One region of the Ectobacillus polymachus genome, then DNA from elsewhere that is predicted to be linked to it. Evidence: predicted binding sites of a transcription regulator. Region 1 holds the regulator's gene; the other holds the start of a gene.
What was found. The regulator LexA, encoded in region 1, represses DNA repair genes until DNA is damaged. The targets are predictions, from matches to a motif close to CGAACATATGTTCG.

Region 1 (10,285 bases):
TCTGCAACGAATGAAAAAGCAAGAAAGTTACGATGAGGTTTTTCTCTAATTAGAGGCATACTACCTCTATCCTTTTTGAGCTTAGCATAAGAAGGACTAGTTATTATTTTTTTAAACTAGTCCTTTTTCTTTGCTATCGTTTTCTCATCGCTGAACTCAGTTCCATAGGAAGTTTGAAATGGAACATGTTTTTTCGTACGTGTAGACCGCAGTATTTCCCTCCATGAAAAGCGGTGAATAAGCAATGCTGCAGCTGCTAGCAAACCAGCTGATATAATACTCCCCCAGGCAATTTGCAAATAATTATCCAACAACACATTACCAAAAATCCAAACGGAAATATAAGTAATTAAAAAATCAACAATGATAGCAGTACCATTGCCCATGCGAGGTAAAATAATGTTTTCAACTAATACATAAGAAACAATTGTTACAAACAGACTAAACGATAGAACTTCAGTAATAGTGGCTGGAAAGAAGATAGCTAAGCCAATAGAAAAAGCGATGACTGATGACAAAAATTTCATAAGAAAAAGAGTAGATTGCTTCATTACGTAAAACCTCCTTTTCTATTCAGTTTGAAATGAAATGGAGGTTTTTATACATTCCCTTGTTATTATACTTTCGTGATTTGCATAATAATCAGCAGCTGTAGCAGAAAAGCTAGGTTATTCATAGAGCTGTATATAAAAAGAGGATGTCCTTCAGGCCGATGAATGCTTCCTTACCTAAACTGGTATTGAAGTCATGCCAATGATTCAGCTAGATGGCAAGTAAATTGGAGCAGACATTCCAGGACCAATCACAAACAGCTGCAAGCAGCGTTTGTAGCGAGTATTTCGGAATAAGTTGGGGGCGTATGAACTGAGTGGCGCAAGGGGCGATACGTGTCGGATTTTGCTAATAATCGATAAATCAAGGGAATTCGTTGATAAAAGTCTTCTTTTCGTCGATATATTTTAATTTCCGTCGATAAACGATGCTTTTTCGTTGATAAATATATCGATTTCGTCGATAAAACCTCCGCGGTCCTACTTCGCTGCTTAGATAAAGTAAGAACAGAATTCGGCATCATGGCAATGCCTCACAATCTATTGAAAGTAGCTGGAATTCTTCAGCTACTTTCAATAAACAGTCGAAAAATGAAAAAGTGTCAACGAAAAACAATTTATTTTTCGTTGACACTTTTATTTTAGGGACTTTTTAGACGGCCCTCTTATGATTTATTTCGTCTGTTTATTCATAGATTGCAACATCTGATTAATTTTCTTTTGAGATGGTTTTTGACCCATTTGCGTCATCATCATCTTAAGCATTTGTTCATTAATCGGTGGATTTTTCTTTAAGTAGTTCATCATATATCGACGTGCAATATAGAATCCTAGTGCGATACCAGCAGCAAAGATAAGGATACCGACTAGAATTGAAAGCCAAACTGACATTGTATTTCCTCCTTCATGTTGTCTACCTTAAAGTGTACTAGAACATAGTAGATTAGACAAGTTATGTAAAGACTTTTTTTATAATTATACATATTTACGTTCTTGCTTAATTGGATTTAACCAACCATAACGTTTTTCTGTGAAATTCATTGCGAAAAACGACCGTTCATTTTTACGTAATATTTCAAAAAACATCGTTTCTACTTCATCACTATTAGATGCTTCAATTCGGGCATATGAACGTTTTATAAGTAAGGATCCATATAAAGTACCATCATGTACAAGAAGATGTTGTTTATTCTCCCGTTTATAATGAGGATGAAATGACAGCCGCTGCTCTACACGATTATGAAGCTGATTCGTTTGCATGGGAACTGTTATATATTGAATTTGTTTGTACAGTATTTTTCTATTAGCAAGTGACGTAGCTTGTACGAAACGAGAAAATAAGTCATACAGTATATGTTCACGCCCAACGTATGCTTTTGCAATCTCATCTTGAATTAAATACAGGTAAAACGTTGTCATTTCACTTCCTCCTCACCCAGACAATCTCTTATCGAACATTATATAGGATGTTACAATAAAAGATTGTCTGAAGGCGGAGAAAAAAAACTTCTTACGTGTCGAATGAATGATTTTTTACTATTGAAGTAATGCCTTTACTTTCGCAACTACGTTATCAACTGTGAATCCATATTCTTGCATTACCTGTTCACCAGGTGCAGAAGCCCCGAACTGATCAATAGCAAGTACATCTCCGTCAAGTCCTACGTATCGGTGCCAGCCAAAAGATGCCCCCATTTCAATAGCAAGACGCTTCGTTACTGCTTTTGGCAATACAGATTCTTTGTATTCATTTGATTGTGCCTCAAACAGATCAAAAGAAGGAATGCTTACAACAGTAGCTCCGATTCCTTGTTTCATTAATGCTTCTTTCGCTTCAACAGCTAAGCTTACTTCAGAGCCTGATGCAAGTAATAAAATATCTGCCGTTTCTTTATCACTAGCTGAAAGGACATATCCGCCTTTCGCAACATTTTCTTTTGCATGTTCCTTCGTTCCTTGTAATACTGGGAGATTTTGACGACTTAGCACAAGGGCAGTTGGTCGGTCTGTTGATTCTAATGCTATTTTCCAGGCTGCAATCGATTCATTTCCATCAGCAGGACGAATAACTGATAGTCCCGGCATAGCACGCAGTGCAGCAAGCTGTTCAATCGGCTCATGAGTAGGACCATCCTCCCCTACCGCAATGCTATCATGAGTAAAGACATAGGTTACAGGTAACTTCATTAATGCTGCAAGACGAATAGCTGGACGTAAATAATCCGAGAATACGAAGAATGTACCACCAAATGTTTTTAATCCACCGTGCAGCGTAATTCCATTCATTGCTGCTCCCATTGCAAATTCACGAACACCGAACCAAATATTTTTACCACTATAGTTGTCACGCGCAAAATCTTCTTTACCATTCATATACGTTTTATTACTACCTGCTAAGTCTGCTGAGCCGCCAAAGAAAGATGGAACAGCATTTGCAATCGCATTAATAGCTTCACCAGAAGTAGAACGAGTAGCCTTTGATGATCCGAGTTCATATAAAGGAAGATTCTTGTCCCATCCCTCTGGAAGACGTCCTTCCATCGCTGATTGTAATTCAGCTGCAAGCTCTGGGTATGCTACTCGATATTGCTCATATAATGAATTCCATTCTGTATTTGCTTGTGCTCCAGCCTCTTTTACAACATGCTGAAAATGAGCATACACTTCTTCTGGGACATGAAAATCTTCTTCAAATACCCATTTATATGCTTCCTTCGTAAGCTTTACTTCTTCACTTCCAAGTGGAGATCCGTGAGAAGCTGATTTTCCTGATTTATTTGGAGAACCATATCCAATTGTTGTTTTTATTTCAATCAATGTAGGATGTGTTTCGTCTGCTTTTGCTTCTTGAATTGCTTTTGTGATTGCTTCAATATCATTTCCATCTTCTACGCGAATCACTTGCCATCCGTACGCTTTGTAACGATTTTCTACATTTTCAGAAAAAGAATGATGTAAATCTCCGTCTAAGGAAATGTCATTGGAATCATATAAAACGATTAATCGTCCTAATTGTAAATGAGCTGCTAATGAAGATGCTTCAGATGATACACCTTCCATTAAATCTCCATCGCCGCAAATAGCATATGTAAAATGATCAACAACATTGTATGAATCACGGTTATATTTAGCCGCTAAATGACGTTCTGCCATTGCCATTCCGACAGCCGTTGCAATACCTTGACCAAGAGGACCAGTTGTCGTATCTACACCAGCAGTATGTCCAAACTCAGGATGTCCTGGCGTCTTACTACCCCATTGGCGGAAGTTTTTCAAATCCTCCATCGTAACTTCATAACCGCAAAGATGAAGAAGACCATATAATAGCATAGAGCCGTGTCCTGCAGATAATACGAAACGATCACGATTAAACCAAGTAGGATTAGATGGATTTAGCTTCATAAATTTTGTCCACAATGTATAGGCCATCGGTGCAGCTCCCATTGGCATGCCTGGATGTCCTGAATTCGCCTTTTCAATCGCATCGATTGCAAGGGTTCTTATTGTAGTAATTGATAATTGTTCGATTGAATGTGACATAGTTCTCTTCCCTTCATTCCATTTAGTCAAAACATTCATACACATTTTATATTAGCTTGCCACGCATCATTATACAACATGTATAGTGAATTTTGTTGATAATATGCTATTATTTCAAAATAGTTTAGGTCGTATTCTAGAATGAATAAAAATTTGACTACACAAAAAAGCGAGATAGAAAAATATCTCGCACTGTTCACCATTTATTGCAACAAACTATTCTTCTTTAATTGCTTTAATTTGTCAGGAGTTACATCGTTTCCACTCTTATCAACAACGGTAATGGACTTCAATTGTTCCAACACTTGACCGCGAAATGCACGAATGTACTCTTGGCGTAGCTCGTGCCGTTCTTCTTTTTCCATATCCGTTAGCCCGACTGTTTTCGCCTTTCTAGAAAGCTCATTTATACGATTTAGTTTTTCAGAGGATATCATGAGCATTCTCCTTTCTTCATAACCTGTTGTATATCATACAATAGTTATATAGAGATATCAAGGCTTCTGCTCGTTTGCATATTCTACATAACGACGATGGACAGTCGCCTTCGACACATCATAACCAAAGCCTCGCAATGTTGCGGCAATTTCAGCAAAAGTCAGCTTATTTTGGCGAAGACGAACTATTTCTTCGATTGGTACTTCCTTCTTATCTCGGCCACTATTTATATTCTGGTTTTTTAAATTTTCTTCTGGATGAAATCCATGCATAACAGCACGTTTCATTCCTCGTTTTATTTTTAAGTTATGAATTTTCCGCTGGTATTCTTCAACCATACTAATAATATCGAGCACCATGGAATCGGCATCAGATAATTGGAGTTCACCATTATAATTATGTGTATACACTTTGACTCCTTCTTTACGTAAACAGTGCATAAGTGCTATTTTTGCATTGCCTCTACCTAAACGGGTTTCATCCTGAATAAGTACTACATTGGCTCCATCCTTTTTTATACTATCTAACATTTCTAAAACACCATCCCGCTCAACCGTATAGCCGCTCTCTTGTTCACGAATCACTTTGACTATTTCCATATTATAACGGCGAGCCAAAAGTACAAGTTCTTCCTCCTGCCGCAATAAAGACGTTTCCTGCTCCTCCTTCTTCGTACTCACACGAACATATATGATTGCCTTCATATTATCTTCTCCTTGTAACCATTTCCTTCAAAAATAATACCACACAATTCCACATTATTCGAACTTATGTTTGTAGAACAGGCGAACATATGTTATAATTATACTAACATTTTCTATACAAACGAGGTGAAGAAATGGAAAAGTTAACAAAAAGACAACAGGATATACTCAATTTTATTAAATTAAGAGTACAAGAAAAAGGATATCCGCCTTCCGTACGTGAAATTGGTCAAGCAGTTGGTCTTGCTTCAAGTTCTACTGTGCACGGTCATTTGGCAAGAATTGAAGAAAAAGGATTTATACGCCGTGATCCGACAAAACCACGTGCTATTGAAATAATTGGATTTGACGGTATGAATGATGAGAAAACACCTGTTATCCATGTTCCTGTTGTAGGAAAAGTAACTGCTGGTCCACCTATTACTGCCATTGAAAATATTGAAGAACAATTTCCTTTACCTGCTAGCCTCGTTTCAGAACCTGATCGTGTATTTATGCTGAAAGTACAAGGAGATAGCATGATTGAAGCTGGCATATTAGATGGAGATCTTGTCGTGGTTCGTCAGCAGCAATCTGCAGATAACGGAGAAATTGTTGTGGCATTAACCGATGAGAATGAGGCAACCGTGAAGAGATTTTTTAAAGAAAAAAATTATTTCCGCCTGCAGCCAGAAAACTCCTCATTAGAACCAATTATTTTACAATCAGTTTCAATCGTTGGAAAAGTAATTGGTGTATATCGTATGATTCATTAAGAGCTTACTAAAGCTCTTTTTTTATGCGGTCATTTCAATATATAGAAAAAAGCACCAAAAAGGTACTTTTATCAAAATAATTATAAAAAATGTTTGCAAAGAAACATATACATGATGTAAACCATCAAAGAAATAATAGCTGCCTGTGTAGGCTTTATCCAATTTGATAAAATGTAAACAGAAAATACAAGAATGACCGCACCTAACGCTCCAAAAATTGCAAATTTCTGCGTGATACGAAATTCTTTTATATCCATGAATTTCATCTGTAACCTCATATTCATCAATGTCATGATTGGTAATAAGGTAATAATTCCAGATAAAAACAAATGCTTTGATTTACTGAGGTATGTAGCTAATACAAGAATGGTACCCCCAAGAACAAATTTAATTACATAATCAAAAACCATATCTATAGCTCCTTTTACATACAAGTTACGTCATATCCATTATGCTACTTGTTTATTTGAATTGAAATAAAAAATTCAAAAAATCATTCTATTCAAAAATTAATCACAAAAATTCATAACCTACTACAACTATTGTACATCTCAATAGAATACTAGATGAATCACTTCCCTACGATATCCGGATCATGCTTCTTATCATATTGTTCAGATTGATACGGAAACAATATAGATTTTCCCTTTTTAAACCATAGAAAAATCCCCTCTAAGTAGAGTGGATTCTGTTTACACACTACCTAAAGGGGGCAACCCTTCCCTACTATTCTCTTATGGTGTAATGGTTACATATTGCCCATGTACCCAGCGTTGATGCCCATTTACATCCCCAACATTTACCCAGTTTCCTGATGTTCCCCAAACCGGAAGAGTATCACCTTTATGAACAACATCACTAATATTGTATCCTGTTCCAGGACCGATTCTGACATTTAATGCGTCGGCTGTTACGACAGCTGTTCCAGGCTTGTACGATAAATAACTCATACTTGCCCAGCCTCCGCCTAGATTTCCGAATCCATCTTTTTCACCATACCAAAGATATGTTTCACCTTTTCCAAGAGTACGGATAATATCATAGCTTGTTGACGGTCCTTTCCGTAAGTTAAGCAAATTGGCTGTTACAGTTACCACGCCTAATGCGCCAAAGCTAACCGGCTGCTCTTGCTGTTGCTGGTTCCCACCACGTAATGCTTCGAGTGAAATTGCATAACTTACATCACAATTACCAACTCCGTTTACATACTCTGAATCAGTATATTGCCATGCTGTCCATTGCTTCCAACCTCCAAAATCAGCAGGCGGTATAGTAGCATAACGCGAAGCCCATAGCGGTTGGTTGTCAAGTCCGTATATACCATACATATCAATAAACCATTTTCCCGTATAGATCATCACAGTTTGTCCTGTTTTTTGCTGAACATAATTAACAAAGCTTCGGGCCCATTCACTCATATATTTAGGTGATAATGGATATTGTTTTGCAGGAGATTCATAATCTAATACTGGCATTAAAGTGAAAGAATGCCCATTAATAGTATTTAAGAAATGGTCTGCTTCAACAATTGGATTTTGGTTAAGCTCTGGATGTGCAAAGTGATAGGCACCGCAAGCTATACCAAATGTAGTTGCCCAGTGTACATGTCCATCGAAAGTATTGTCTACTATGTCGGTTCCTTCTGTTACTTTTATATATGCAGCTTTAATACCTGTAGCTGCAACCTTTTGCCAATCAACTGATCCGTCATAATGACTTACATCAATCATCTTAATTTCATTACCAGTTAAGGTCTGCATTGTTTTCGCCTCCTTATGGATTTCATTTTTCATGAAGGAACTCTACATACGGTAGTAAAGCTAGTTACTTTTTACTGTTTGTAGATATTTCTTCTACTCTATCTTTATGAAGTTTTTCCAACCCTGCTTGTACATTTGCGCTAGAAATACCTCGCATTTTGCCAAATATGCGAGAATTATCTTATAGGTTTTTAGATAGTTATGTAGATTAGAATATGGATGAGTGTTAATACTCGGAGATATTTATGAATTACTCTAGACAGGAATACGAGTTTAAAATATTTTATTACTTCTTTGTTCATACTTGTGATTTTCATCTATACCTTATCCATCAAACAAGCATAGAATGTAGCAAAGTTAAGGGGGTGAAAGAGTATGAGTTGGGGATTTTCAAATTGTGGTGGATGCTTTTCTGGCCGTAGAAGTAATAAAAGAAGTCGTAGAACCCGTAGAAGTATGAAAAGAAGTCGCAGAAGCCGTAGAAGTAATAACATTATTAGATTTCTTAGAACACTAAGCCCAGGAACTCGTGTAGTTCTACAATACGACGATCAGCCACCTGCAAGTGGCGTATTTCAAGGATTCCAAAATGGTAACGTCATTCTTACAAATTTCAATGGTTTTCCGGGTTTGGTTCACATTTCCATCAACAGAATTAATGCTGTTTCTGTAGGAACTTCAGGTAAAGGAAGCCACTGCGACAACTAGTTAATCAAAGCCACCGTCTATCTGGTAGTATTCGTAATACAAAAAAGCCCTGACGCATACCGCGTCAGGGCTTCCTTTATCTTCTTAATTACATACTCATATATTGATCACGCTCCCATTGGTGAACTGGTGTAATGGTATAAACCCTACGACATGAAGATGAATCAAATGTATATGAAATGCTAATTCCTTCTATTCCAATCTTTTCCTTAGAAAACAATTGACTTTTCGATATCTATAAATTACCATAAAAATGCAAGCAAGGACTTGCATTCAAAACTAAAAGTGTATACAGACTGGCTGAAGGTTGGATAAACTATGAATGAAATGAATAACACATCAGAACGTATTATCGAAGCTTTTTTAGAATTATTCCGTACTTATGGATATAAAGGTACGACAACTCGCTCCATTTCGGAACTAGCGGGTGTTAATGAAGTAACAATCTTTAGAAATTTCGGAAGTAAAAAGAAAGTTATGGAAAAGGCTGTTGAATCTTTATCACGCAATATTAAACTAGACAAATTAACAGATGAAGAAATGACTTGGGAACTTGAACATGACTTGTTGTTGATTGCAAAGGGATATCATACATATATTGAAAAAATAAAAGACTTAATCTTGATTAGTTTCCGTGAAGCCGGTATGTTTCCAGAGCTCAACGAGACGATTGCGTTAATTCCTAAACAATTAAAAGAGAGTTTAGTTTCGTATTTTACTGAAATGAGTAAAAGAGGTAAGCTCATTGAAACTGATATAGAAGCTCAAGCCATGAACTTTATCTGGGTGAATTTCGGTTACTTTCTTTCTAACTCTCGCTTTGGTGACCATGTATTTTCAAACTCAAAAGAGGTTTTTTTAAAAAACAGTGTCCAACTTTTTTCTAGGGGGCTTACCCCCTAATTTTTTTCACAACATATGCAAGTAAGTACTTACTTTAGTGAATGAGAGAAAGGACCATATATATGAAAACCTTAAAAAATTTCTTTAAACATCGTGAAACCTTTATTGGAATTGCAACAGCATTTGCTTTTTTATTCATTTTTTTCTGTGTGTGGATGACCGCATACGATGGTGTTACTGATCGGATAGACCAATTAAAAGTTGGCTTAGTGAATGAGGATGGGCAAATGGGGGCAACTATTGAAAAAAACTTAAAAGAAAATCTTCCGTTTTCAGTTAACAGCTACGGTTCTGTAGTACAAGCCAAAGAAGATATGGATAAACGCAAGATAGACATGGTTATACAAATTCCTGCGAACTTCTCAAGTTTATTGAAAGAAAACAACAAGACAGAGATTAAGTATTTCATCAATCAAGCAAATTCATCTTTGACAAAACAGATTATGGCTGGAGCAACAAAGGATATTACGCAAACAATTAATAAAAATGTATATTCTTATCAACAACAATTTATTCTTTCCAATCTACCTAAAGAACTGAGCTCGGCGATACCATCAGAAGAGTTGGCTCAAAAGATATCTTCCAATATTACACAAGTATTAAGCTCATTAAATATTGATTCTATTCACTCATCTGTCGAAAAAACCAACAATACAGATGGTTTTGCAGCAACCATGCTTCCATTATTGATCGTTCTTTCATCATGGGTTGGTGCAATGATTATGAGTTTAAATCTTAACAGTGTCGCAACGCAATTAAAAGCCATTCACAGCAAATGGTCTATATTTTTAACAAGACAATTTATTCATATTGCGGTATCTATTATTTTAGCTTTTGTCACCATATTATTTATTTACTTGTTTCATATTAAATTGAATACAAATGTATTTGAAACATGGATGTTCCAAACCCTTGTGTTCTTCTCT
Region 2 (10,285 bases), 630 kb from region 1:
GAAGCAATCTCTTGATAAACAGAAATAATATTCAGGCAATGTTCCTTGGCGAATTTGAATAAGATTTCTTTATGTTTTGAAAGGGTTTCACATTCTCCGCGTGCTTCTGCTTCGATATCGGCACGGCTTTTCCGCAAATATATGGCAACACGGTCCATTGGTATCACCTCATTATCGAAACATATGAAAAAAAAAAGAAAAAAGAACCTATGTACGGGTTCTGTGAGTAAGTGTTATAGGATTCCTTCGGTCTTAAACATAAAGTGTCAGCAACTCTAGAGTTTGTTCGTCAAGAAGGGCTGCATACATATAAACCAACAACTACGAAAGGTGTTGGTATTATGCCTAAGATTAATAAATATGCAGCCACTTATAAGGTTGGGAATGCAACCGTCCATATCGTAGCGCCGCCTTCTATGACGGAAGAAGAAGTGGAACATACACTTCTTGAATATCATACAGCTGGCTGGGCAATTATAGAAGAACTCATCATGCAGGAACAGAACAAACAAGATGATATATAAAGTGAAACTTCCATCAGTGGGGGTTTTTTCATCCCCCACTGATGGTTAGCCCGCCCAATTCGGGCTTTTACGGGCAGTTGTCCCCCCCCACCTATCTTCTTTGCATCTTTCTGAATCTTGAGGTGGGGGTTTTACTGCCCTTAAATAGAGGGATAAAGTAAAGAAGCATGTTTGATGCCTAATTCTTTTTAATAGCGCTGCGAATTAACAATACGAGTGCAAAAATGACAAGACCAAACACGAAAAGGACAAAAAATAGTGTGTTAATAAAATGCGAATAAATCCACTCAGCCAAATCAATCACCTCAATGATTTAGTATGGACAAATATAAAATAATAAAATATCAAATAACTGCAAGCAATAAAAAAATAGTCATTATCTTGGTATGTAATAGCAGAAAGACACCCGCTTCTAAGCTTTTTTAGGAAATAAGTCTATTTCCCTAAAATTCCACTTTTATTTTCTTTCCAATTGGCATATAGTATTAGTAAAAATAAGAACAAACGTTCTGTTTTAGAGGAGATGAAAATGTATTCAAATCATACTCATCAGCAAAAGCGTACAATCTTCTGTATTGATTTAAAATCATTTTTCGCTTCCGTTTCTTCTATTATGCGCGGATTAAATCCTTTAACCGTTAAATTAGCAGTTGTAGGTAGTACGGATCGGCAAGGTTCTGTTGTTTTAGCCGCTACACCGAAACTAAAAAAATTAGGCATTAAAACGGGTTCGCGGTTGTATGAAATACCGCTATCCAAAGATATTATCATTGTGAATCCATCAATGGCAGAGTATGTTCTGACGTCAAATCACATTACCGAAATTTTTTTAAAATATGTAGCACCATGTGACTTGCATACGCTATCGATTGATGAGAGCTTTTTAGATGTTTCTGATTTTAAATATCAAAGATTGTATAAAATGTCTTCTTGGGAATTAGCGAAAGTAATTCAGAAGGATATCTTTGATACAACTGGGATTACAGCAACTGTTGGAATTGGTCCTAATCTTTTTCTATCAAAAATGGCGCTATACGGTGCAAAAAAAGTAAGGGAAGGAATCGCGGAATGGACGATACAGGATGTGCCTACGAAGTTATGGTCGTTACCCTTAACGGAAATGTACGGAATTAACGTAAGAACCCAGCGTCGATTAAACCGAATGGGGATTTTCAGTATACATCAGCTTGCGAAGCATCCAGCTGAGCCTTTAAAGAAGGAGCTTGGTGTTGTAGGACTAGAATTGCAGCAACATGCAAATGGGATAGATGAAAGTCAAATTGATGAGCCGTATACACCGGTTTCCTCGTCAATCGGGAAGTCACAAATTTTGATGCGTGATTATATAGATGTACAAGAAATTAAAGTGTTAATACTTGAACAACTGGAAGAGGTGTGCTTTCGCATGCGATGTATGAGAAAGCTATGCCGCACGATTCATATAAGCATCGGATACAGTCGTACAGTAGGTGGAGGATTTTCTCATTCTTATACACTGACTGAGCCTACCAATATCACCATGGAGTTGTATAAGGTTTGCTTGCACATGGTTGAAACTTATTACGATCAATCTCCTGTCCGTCAAATTGGCATGTCCTTAACTAATTTTATCAATGATGATGAACGGCAGATTTCCATTTTCGATGATACTTGTAAACGAGTGAAGGAAGAAAAGTTAGCCTTTGCTATGGATGAAATACGACGGAATTATGGAAAGAACGCCTTACTGCGGGCGGTTTCTTATACAAGAGGTTCTACTGCAAGACATCGAAACACATTAATTGGTGGTCATAAATCAGAATGAAAGGAATATTACCTATGCAAATAAACGAACGAGGCATGAAAAAATGGGCAGCCTTTCAAGCCATCACACCACAGTTTGAAGGTGTGAAACGAATTATCCAAGAACAACAGAAAGCAGTACGTCCGATTCTAGATGAGAATAAGATTGATGAGATCAATCGTACATTGGCACAAGCATATAATAAAAAATTAGCAATTAGCGTTACATATTATAACAATGGTTTTTTTCATCAATATGAGGGATGGTTAGAAAATATCAGTACGGTTTATCGATGCATTGAAGTCAAAACAACAGTAGGCGAACATCGAATATTTCCTTATGTAGATATTGTAGACGTCGACTTCTCGTAGAGGATAGTAAGAATTTCATTTGCTCTATATGAGACATCTCTTTTTGTATTTTTCCTTTATAAATAATTCAATTGATCAAAACGTTATCGGTATTCTAACTTTATACATTAGCTTGTATGCTCGGTAGGAAAGAAATAACGAACTGGGTGACATCATGTTGGTGTTAATTTAATGCGCCTTATGTCAGCAAGAAATATGTATTTTGTTCCATTTGGTCAGGATGCACCTGAAAAGAAACCGAGTTCAATGGTGGCACGTATGGAGCTTTTACGTGATACAATTCGTTTTGCACTAGAGGGCAAACAAATTCAGCCAGTGATTGTGGAAAAATTCAAATACATGAATAATTAATCATTTTTAACATGAGGAATTTTTCGAAAAAACATCAAACATACCTTACAATGTGGTATTATTGATTTCATAAAGATGGAGTACGACCTCATCTTTTTATAAGTACAGGATGTATGTAGAAAGGGGTATAGTGATGGAAAAGAAAAAATCTTTTCATGTCGCTGTAGTTGGAGCAACCGGCGCAGTTGGTGAACAAATGCTAAATACGTTAGAAAAACAAAATTTTCCAATAGAAAAACTAACGTTGTTATCTTCTAAGCGTTCTGCTGGTAAGAAAATTTCCTTTAAAGGAGAAGACATAACAGTACAAGAGGCAACTCCTGAAAGCTTTGAAGGTGTAGATATTGCCCTCTTTAGTGCTGGTGGATCTGTTTCAAAAGTGTTAGCACCGGAAGCAGCGAAGCGTGGTGCTATCGTTGTTGATAATACGAGTGCATTTCGTATGGATCCAAACGTTCCACTTGTTGTACCAGAAGTAAACGAAAAGGACGTTTTTTCTCATAATGGCATTATCGCTAACCCAAATTGCTCTACAATTCAAATGGTAGCGGCACTTGAACCAATTCGTGCTTCATACGGATTATCCAAAGTAATCGTAAGCACGTATCAAGCAGTTTCAGGTGCGGGCATCACAGCTATTGAAGAATTGAAAGCACAAGCTAAAGCAATGTTAACCGGAGAAGACGTACAAGCGAATATTTTACCGGTAAAGAGTGGAGAAAAGCATTATCCGATTGCCTTTAATACGATTCCACAAATCGACGTATTTGAAGATAATGGTTTCACCTATGAAGAAATGAAAATGATTAACGAAACGAAAAAGATTATGCATATGCCAGAGCTCGAAGTGGCAGCTACTTGTGTTCGACTTCCAATCGTAGCAGGTCATTCTGAATCTGTGTATATTGAAGTAGAAAAAGAGGGCGTAACAGCAGATGACATTCGAACTCTATTAGCAGATGCACCTGGTATTGTCGTGCAAGATAATCCAGCTAAACAAGAATATCCAATGCCGCTATATGCGACTGGTAAAAATGAAGTATTTGTAGGACGCATTCGCAAAGATTTAAACAATGATAAAGGATTCCATCTTTGGGTTGTGTCTGATAATTTATTAAAAGGTGCTGCATGGAACTCTGTACAAATTGCAGAGCGTCTTGTAGCATTAGGTCTTGTGTAAGTTTTTAAAGAAGGTGCCAACATGAAGATTATTGTACAAAAATTCGGCGGTACGTCTGTACGCGACGAAAAAGGAAGAAAACATGCGCTTCACCACATTTCCAAAGCGCTTCAAGAAGGGTACAAAGTAGTTGCGGTTGTATCTGCAATGGGGAGAAAAGGAGAGCCGTATGCTACCGATACGCTTCTTAGTCTCGTCCACGATAAACAATCCTATCTCTCCAACCGAGAAAAGGATTTGCTTCTATCATGCGGTGAGCTTATTTCAGCCATTGTATTCTCGGATATGTTGAATGGAGCGGACGTTCAAGCATCAGCGCTAACTGGTGCGCAGGCTGGCTTTATTACAACCGAAGATTTCACGAACGCAAAAATTATTGAAATGAAATGTGATCGTGTTCTAGAAGAGCTGAAGCAATGCGATGTTGTGGTTGTAACAGGATTCCAAGGGCAAACCGTAAATGGTGATATTACAACGTTGGGACGAGGAGGAAGCGACACATCTGCAGCTGCACTTGGTGTTGCTCTTCGTGCGGAATACATTGATATTTTCACAGATGTTGAAGGAATTATGACAGCAGATCCCCGTATTGTGAAAGATGCAAGACCACTTGATATGATGACATATAGTGAAATTTGTAATATGGCCTATCAAGGAGCAAAGGTTATCCATCCTCGCGCCGTTGAAATCGCAATGCATGGGAAAGTACCTTTACGGGTTCGTTCAACATATTCAGATAGCACAGGAACTCTTGTAACAGACTATGAAGGTGCTAGCCGTGGGCGAGATGTAAAGGAACGAACGGTAACGGGAATTGCACATGTATCAAATGTAACGCAAATCAAAGTTTACGTAAAAGATGCACCCTATAATTTACAAGCCCAGGTTTTTAAAGAAATGGCTAATGAACAGATTAGTGTAGACTTAATCAATATTTCTCCAAATGGCGTTGCATACACTGTAAACGACGACGTAGCAGACCGGGCAGTTGAGGTTCTTCATCGAATTGGCTATGAACCGAGTGTCACAAGACATTGTGCAAAAGTATCCATTGTCGGAGCGGGAATGACAGGAGTACCTGGTGTAACTTCTATCATTGTCACTGCTTTATCCGAAGCTGGAGTACAAATTTTGCAATCGGCTGACAGTCATACGACAATTTGGACGCTTGTAAATGAGAGTGATCTCGTAACAGCCGTGAACGCTTTACATGACGCTTTTGCATTATCAAAAGAAGCATAAAGTCAAGGAGTGGGAGCATGATAGATTTTGGTAGAGTCGCAACCGCTATGGTAACTCCATTCGATCGCGATGGAAATATTGATTTTGCAAAAACAACAGAACTGGTTAATTATTTGATTGAACATGGAACAACTGCATTGGTCGTATGTGGTACAACGGGTGAATCCCCGACACTAACGACAGACGAAAAGGTAGCATTATTTCGCCATGTGGTAAATGCTGTGAATGGCCGAGTGCCTGTCGTTGCTGGTACCGGAAGCAATAATACACGTGCCTCTATCGAGTTAACAAAAAAGGCAGAAGAAGCTGGTGTAGACGCGGCTATGCTCGTCGTACCGTACTATAACAAGCCATCTCAAGAAGGCATGTATCAACATTTTCGTACAATAGCACAAAGTACAGCGCTCCCTGTTATTCTCTATAATATTCCAGGCCGTACGGTTGTAAAAATGTCAGTGGAAACCATTGTACGACTTTCCCATATCGAAAATATTGTCGCACTAAAGGATGCTACCGGCGATATGTTAGCAATGACCGAAGTAATTGAGCAAACAGATGATGATTTTGCTGTATACAGCGGTGATGACGGATTAACACTTCCAGCGCTAGCAGTTGGAGCAAATGGTGTTATTTCGGTTGCCGCGCATATTATCGGAAATGAAATTCAAGCAATGATTTCTGCTTTTTACGCAGGGGATTATAAAAAGGCGCAAACTCTTCATCAGTTGTTGCTACGCGTGACAAGAGCAGCATTTATGGCTCCGAATCCAACAGCTGTAAAGGCAGCCCTTACTATGATTGGAATCGATGTTGGCTCTGTTCGTTTGCCTCTTATACCGTTAACGAATGAAGAGCAAAGTCGTCTTGAGCAAGTCATTCATTCTATTTCTCATTAGCAATTATAAATTCGTTATGCCACAGTGCTTGTCACTGTGGTTTTTTTATGCAAAAAAGCAGGAGAAAACCTCATTTTCCATCTTATGTATTTGCTGCTGTCAAGATTTTAACTTGTGTTCTATTTCTTGTATCAGTTATAATACTCGTAAGTGACTTAGTACGGTTATGCCCATCATGGGGAGGCTACAAGGTGAGAAGTAAAGAGATAGAAAAAGTAAGAGTATTTGCCCTAGGTGGAGTAGGGGAAATCGGGAAAAATATGTATGGAGTAGAAGTAGATTCTGATATTTTTATTGTAGATGCCGGTCTTAAGTTCCCGGAAGAAGAAATGTTCGGAATTGATATTGTTATACCAGACATTACATATTTAGAAGAAAATAAAGAACGAGTAAAAGCATTATTTTTAACGCACGGTCACGAAGATCATATAGGCGGCATTTCATACGTACTAAGGAAGCTGCAAATTCCCGTTTATGGGACTCGTTTAACATTAGGTTTAGTTGAAGAAAAACTTAGAGAAGCAGGATTGCTAGGGCGTGTCACATTAAAGCCAATTGATGCGAATTCAATTGTTATGTTTGATAAAGCATCTGTATCATTTTTTAGAACGAACCATAGCATTCCTGATTCCGTAGGAGTTGCGATTAACACGTCGCAAGGAGCAATTGTCTATACAGGCGATTTTAAATTTGACCAAACGCCCGTTGATAACTATCGTGCAGATATCGGGAAAATGGCTCAGCTCGGTAACGAGGGTGTTCTTTGCTTACTATCAGACAGTACTAATGCCGAACGTCCTGGTTATACAGGATCAGAAAAGGCAGTAGGAGCAGAAATTTCGAAAGTATTTAGTAGTGCAGAAGGCCGGATTATTATTGCGACCTTTGCATCAAATGTACACCGTATTCAGCAAGTATTAGATGCGGCTTATGAAAATGATCGTAAAGTAGTAGTAGTAGGAACAAGTATGGTAAAGGTTGTAGACATCGCAAGTAAGCTTGGTTATTTACATATAGCTGAAGACATGCTAATTTCGACCCAAGAAATTGATAAGTATCCTGAACATAAAATTGCGATTTTAACAACAGGAAGCCAGGGAGAACCAATGGCTGCATTGTCTCGTATGGCGAAGCAGGCACATAAACAAGTTTCTATTCGTACGACTGATACGATTATTATTGCAGCCTCACCAATTCCAGGTAATGAAACATCTGTTTCCAAAACGATAGATTTATTATTCCGGGCTGGTGCCAATGTTATTTATTCCGGACAAAGAAAAATCCATGTATCCGGTCACGGTAGCCAAGAAGAATTAAAACTTATGCTAAATTTGATGAAACCAAAATACTTCATGCCGGTTCATGGTGAATTTCGTATGCAAAACGCACATGCGAAATTAGCGAAAGAAATCGGCATCGATGATGATCATATTTTTATCATTGATAGAGGCGATGTAATTGAATTTCAAGAAGGTAAGCATAAAGGTGTTAGTAAGGTTCATGCAGGCAATGTCCTCATCGATGGTTTAGGTGTTGGTGATGTGGGGAATATTGTATTACGGGATCGTAAATTACTTTCACAAGATGGTATACTCGTTGTTGTCATTACTCTTAGCAAAGCAACGAAGCAAATTGTGTCTGGACCTGAAATTATTTCACGTGGATTCGTCTATGTTAGAGAATCTGAAGAGCTCATAGAAGAGTCTGTAAAGCGTGCAAAGGATATTATTGAAGCTTCTGTCAAAGCCAATAGCTTGGAATGGTCATCTCTTAAACAAAGCATCCGAGAAGTATTAAGTCAATTCTTATTTGAAAAAACGAAGCGTAGACCAATGATTTTACCGATTATTATGGAAGTATAGGAAAAAGGAGTGTGCATAAGAATTGCACACTCCTTTTTCTTTTTTATCATATGTAAACTTGTTCATGATTTTTTCATTTTCGAATGAAAACATGAGTCCTTAACAATACTAAGGATATACTCATGAAAGGGGTACATGAAATGGGAGATCATGATTACATAAATAATGATGATATGGATTCAAGACAAGAGGCAAAGGATTCTCTCGTTGAAAAGATTCAGCAGCTAGGACAAACGAATCTTCCGCAAATGAATGAGTCACGTATACATTGCTTAACGATTATTGGCCAAATTGAAGGGCATATACAGCTTCCCCCTCAAAATAAAACTACAAAATACGAACATTTAATTCCGCAGCTTGTTGCAATTGAACAAAATCCCAAAATCGAAGGATTGCTCGTATTACTTAATACAGTAGGGGGCGATGTAGAGGCGGGATTAGCAATTTCAGAAATGATTGCTTCTCTCTCCAAGCCGACTGTATCGATTGTATTAGGAGGAGGGCACTCGATTGGGGTTCCAATTGCGGTTTCTACGGATTATTCGTTTATTGTAGAAACTGCAACGATGACTATTCATCCAATTCGATTAACAGGTCTCGTTATTGGGGTTCCACAGACGTTTGAATATCTAGATAAAATGCAGGAACGTGTTATTCGGTTTGTGACCAAGCATTCTAATATTACAGATGTTCGTTTTAAAGAGTTAATGTTCGCAAAGGGAAATTTAACTCGTGATATTGGTACGAATGTAGTAGGAGCGGATTGTGTAAAGTATGGACTTATTAATGAAGTAGGGGGAATCGGAGAAGCGATTAAAAAGCTAAATGAGATGATGGATAAGCATGGGGAAGAGGGAATGCTATCATGATCCTGTATACGATTATGCCAGAGCATGTTGTCTATCCACAAGATGAGTCGGTTTATTATGAACAAAAACAAATTTCGTACAGAGGCATTGATATGATTGTAAGGCAAGGAGAGAGCGGGGAATATATAGTTGTAAGAATTATGAGCAGTGATCCACAGCATTTCCTTGCTCTTTCTCCTGGTCAAAGTATTCCGATGCATTGAAAAGCAGGAAATTGATGGTTAGGTATGGTATACTATACGAGAAAAAGAAAAAGCAGCCTATATCGGCTGCTTTCTTCCATTTCTGTAATAGTAGACAAATATGAAACATCATCGCATGAAGTAAAACTTCCATCGGTGGGGGTTTTTTCTCATCCCTCACCGAGGGTTCGCAAAGGCCAATCGGCTTTTACAGGCAGTTATCCCCCACTTAGCCTTTTCTGATTTCTCTAAGCTTGAAGTGGGGGTATTACTGCTCTTAAATAGCGGGATAAACGTTTAATTTTCACTTCGAATATGGGTGTATTGTTTTTGTACAATAATATTAAATGAAAAGTAGTGGATAGGATGACGAAAGAACTAGAAGTCCGTTCACTGAAAATAGAGGTGAAAAAATGGTTAAGAAAAAGCCGAGAGGAAGAAAAACGAAAGAAAAACAAAATGTTCGACCTTCTATGTATTACGAAATTATTGGGTTGACTCTTTTTGCTCTTTCTCTCATTACGATTTTACAGTTAGGTATTGTAGGAAAAGCGTTTGTGCTATTTTTTCGTTTTTTCTTTGGAGAGTGGTATATGATTGGTGTCATTTTGCTCATCGCTCTGTCCGTTGCATTTGTCGTACAACGAAAATGGCCCAATTTGCTTCATAAACGCCTAATCGGCGTATATCTTATAATAATTGCCATACTCATGTTTAGTCATATTTCGTTAGTACAACAGCTATCCAAGAACGGTCAATTTACGAATCCTTCTGTTATTGTAAACACAAAGGACCTATTTATGTTGGAGGCCAAAAGTAAAGTAGGATCCGTCAATTTAGGCGGCGGTATGATTGGAGCAATCTCCTTCGCCATGTGCTTTTTTTTGTTTGATGAAACAGGAGCTTATATTATAGGTAGCATTCTTATTATATTAGGCATTTTAAGTATTACGAACAAACATATTGGGGAAGTACTAGCGCCAATTGTTTTTTTAATTCGCAAACAACTGAATGCATTTTCTAAT

Region 2: a site for LexA is predicted at 1,022-1,035, ahead of ACM5BR_RS06500 (Y-family DNA polymerase). Genes of this name have one in related genera too.

Annotation. Positions count from the first base shown of each region.
Region 1 is NZ_JBLREB010000001.1:633,857-644,141, reverse strand. It holds gene proC (pyrroline-5-carboxylate reductase) at 1-36, shown strand, start outside; gene ACM5BR_RS03215 (YndM family protein) at 117-551, opposite strand; gene ACM5BR_RS03210 (YneF family protein) at 1,224-1,442, opposite strand; gene sirA (sporulation inhibitor of replication protein SirA) at 1,527-1,970, opposite strand; gene tkt (transketolase) at 2,088-4,091, opposite strand; gene ACM5BR_RS03195 (DUF896 domain-containing protein) at 4,295-4,528, opposite strand; gene ACM5BR_RS03190 (YneB family resolvase-like protein) at 4,586-5,233, opposite strand; gene lexA (transcriptional repressor LexA) at 5,368-5,988, shown strand; gene ACM5BR_RS03180 (GlpM family protein) at 6,069-6,398, opposite strand; gene ACM5BR_RS03175 (GH25 family lysozyme) at 6,723-7,748, opposite strand; gene ACM5BR_RS03170 (TetR/AcrR family transcriptional regulator) at 8,775-9,359, shown strand; gene ACM5BR_RS03165 (YhgE/Pip domain-containing protein) at 9,422-10,285, shown strand, end outside.
Region 2 is NZ_JBLREB010000001.1:1,262,431-1,272,715, reverse strand. It holds gene ACM5BR_RS06510 (recombinase family protein) at 1-158, opposite strand, end outside; gene ACM5BR_RS06505 (hypothetical protein) at 342-524, shown strand; gene ACM5BR_RS06500 (Y-family DNA polymerase) at 1,054-2,328, shown strand; gene ACM5BR_RS06495 (YolD-like family protein) at 2,325-2,678, shown strand; partial or broken gene spoVFB (dipicolinate synthase subunit B) at 2,838-3,029, shown strand; gene asd (aspartate-semialdehyde dehydrogenase) at 3,163-4,209, shown strand; gene dapG (aspartate kinase) at 4,231-5,451, shown strand; gene dapA (4-hydroxy-tetrahydrodipicolinate synthase) at 5,469-6,347, shown strand; gene ACM5BR_RS06470 (ribonuclease J) at 6,539-8,209, shown strand; gene ACM5BR_RS06465 (ClpP family protease) at 8,350-9,078, shown strand; gene ACM5BR_RS06460 (YlzJ-like family protein) at 9,075-9,281, shown strand; gene ACM5BR_RS06455 (DNA translocase FtsK) at 9,674-10,285, shown strand, end outside.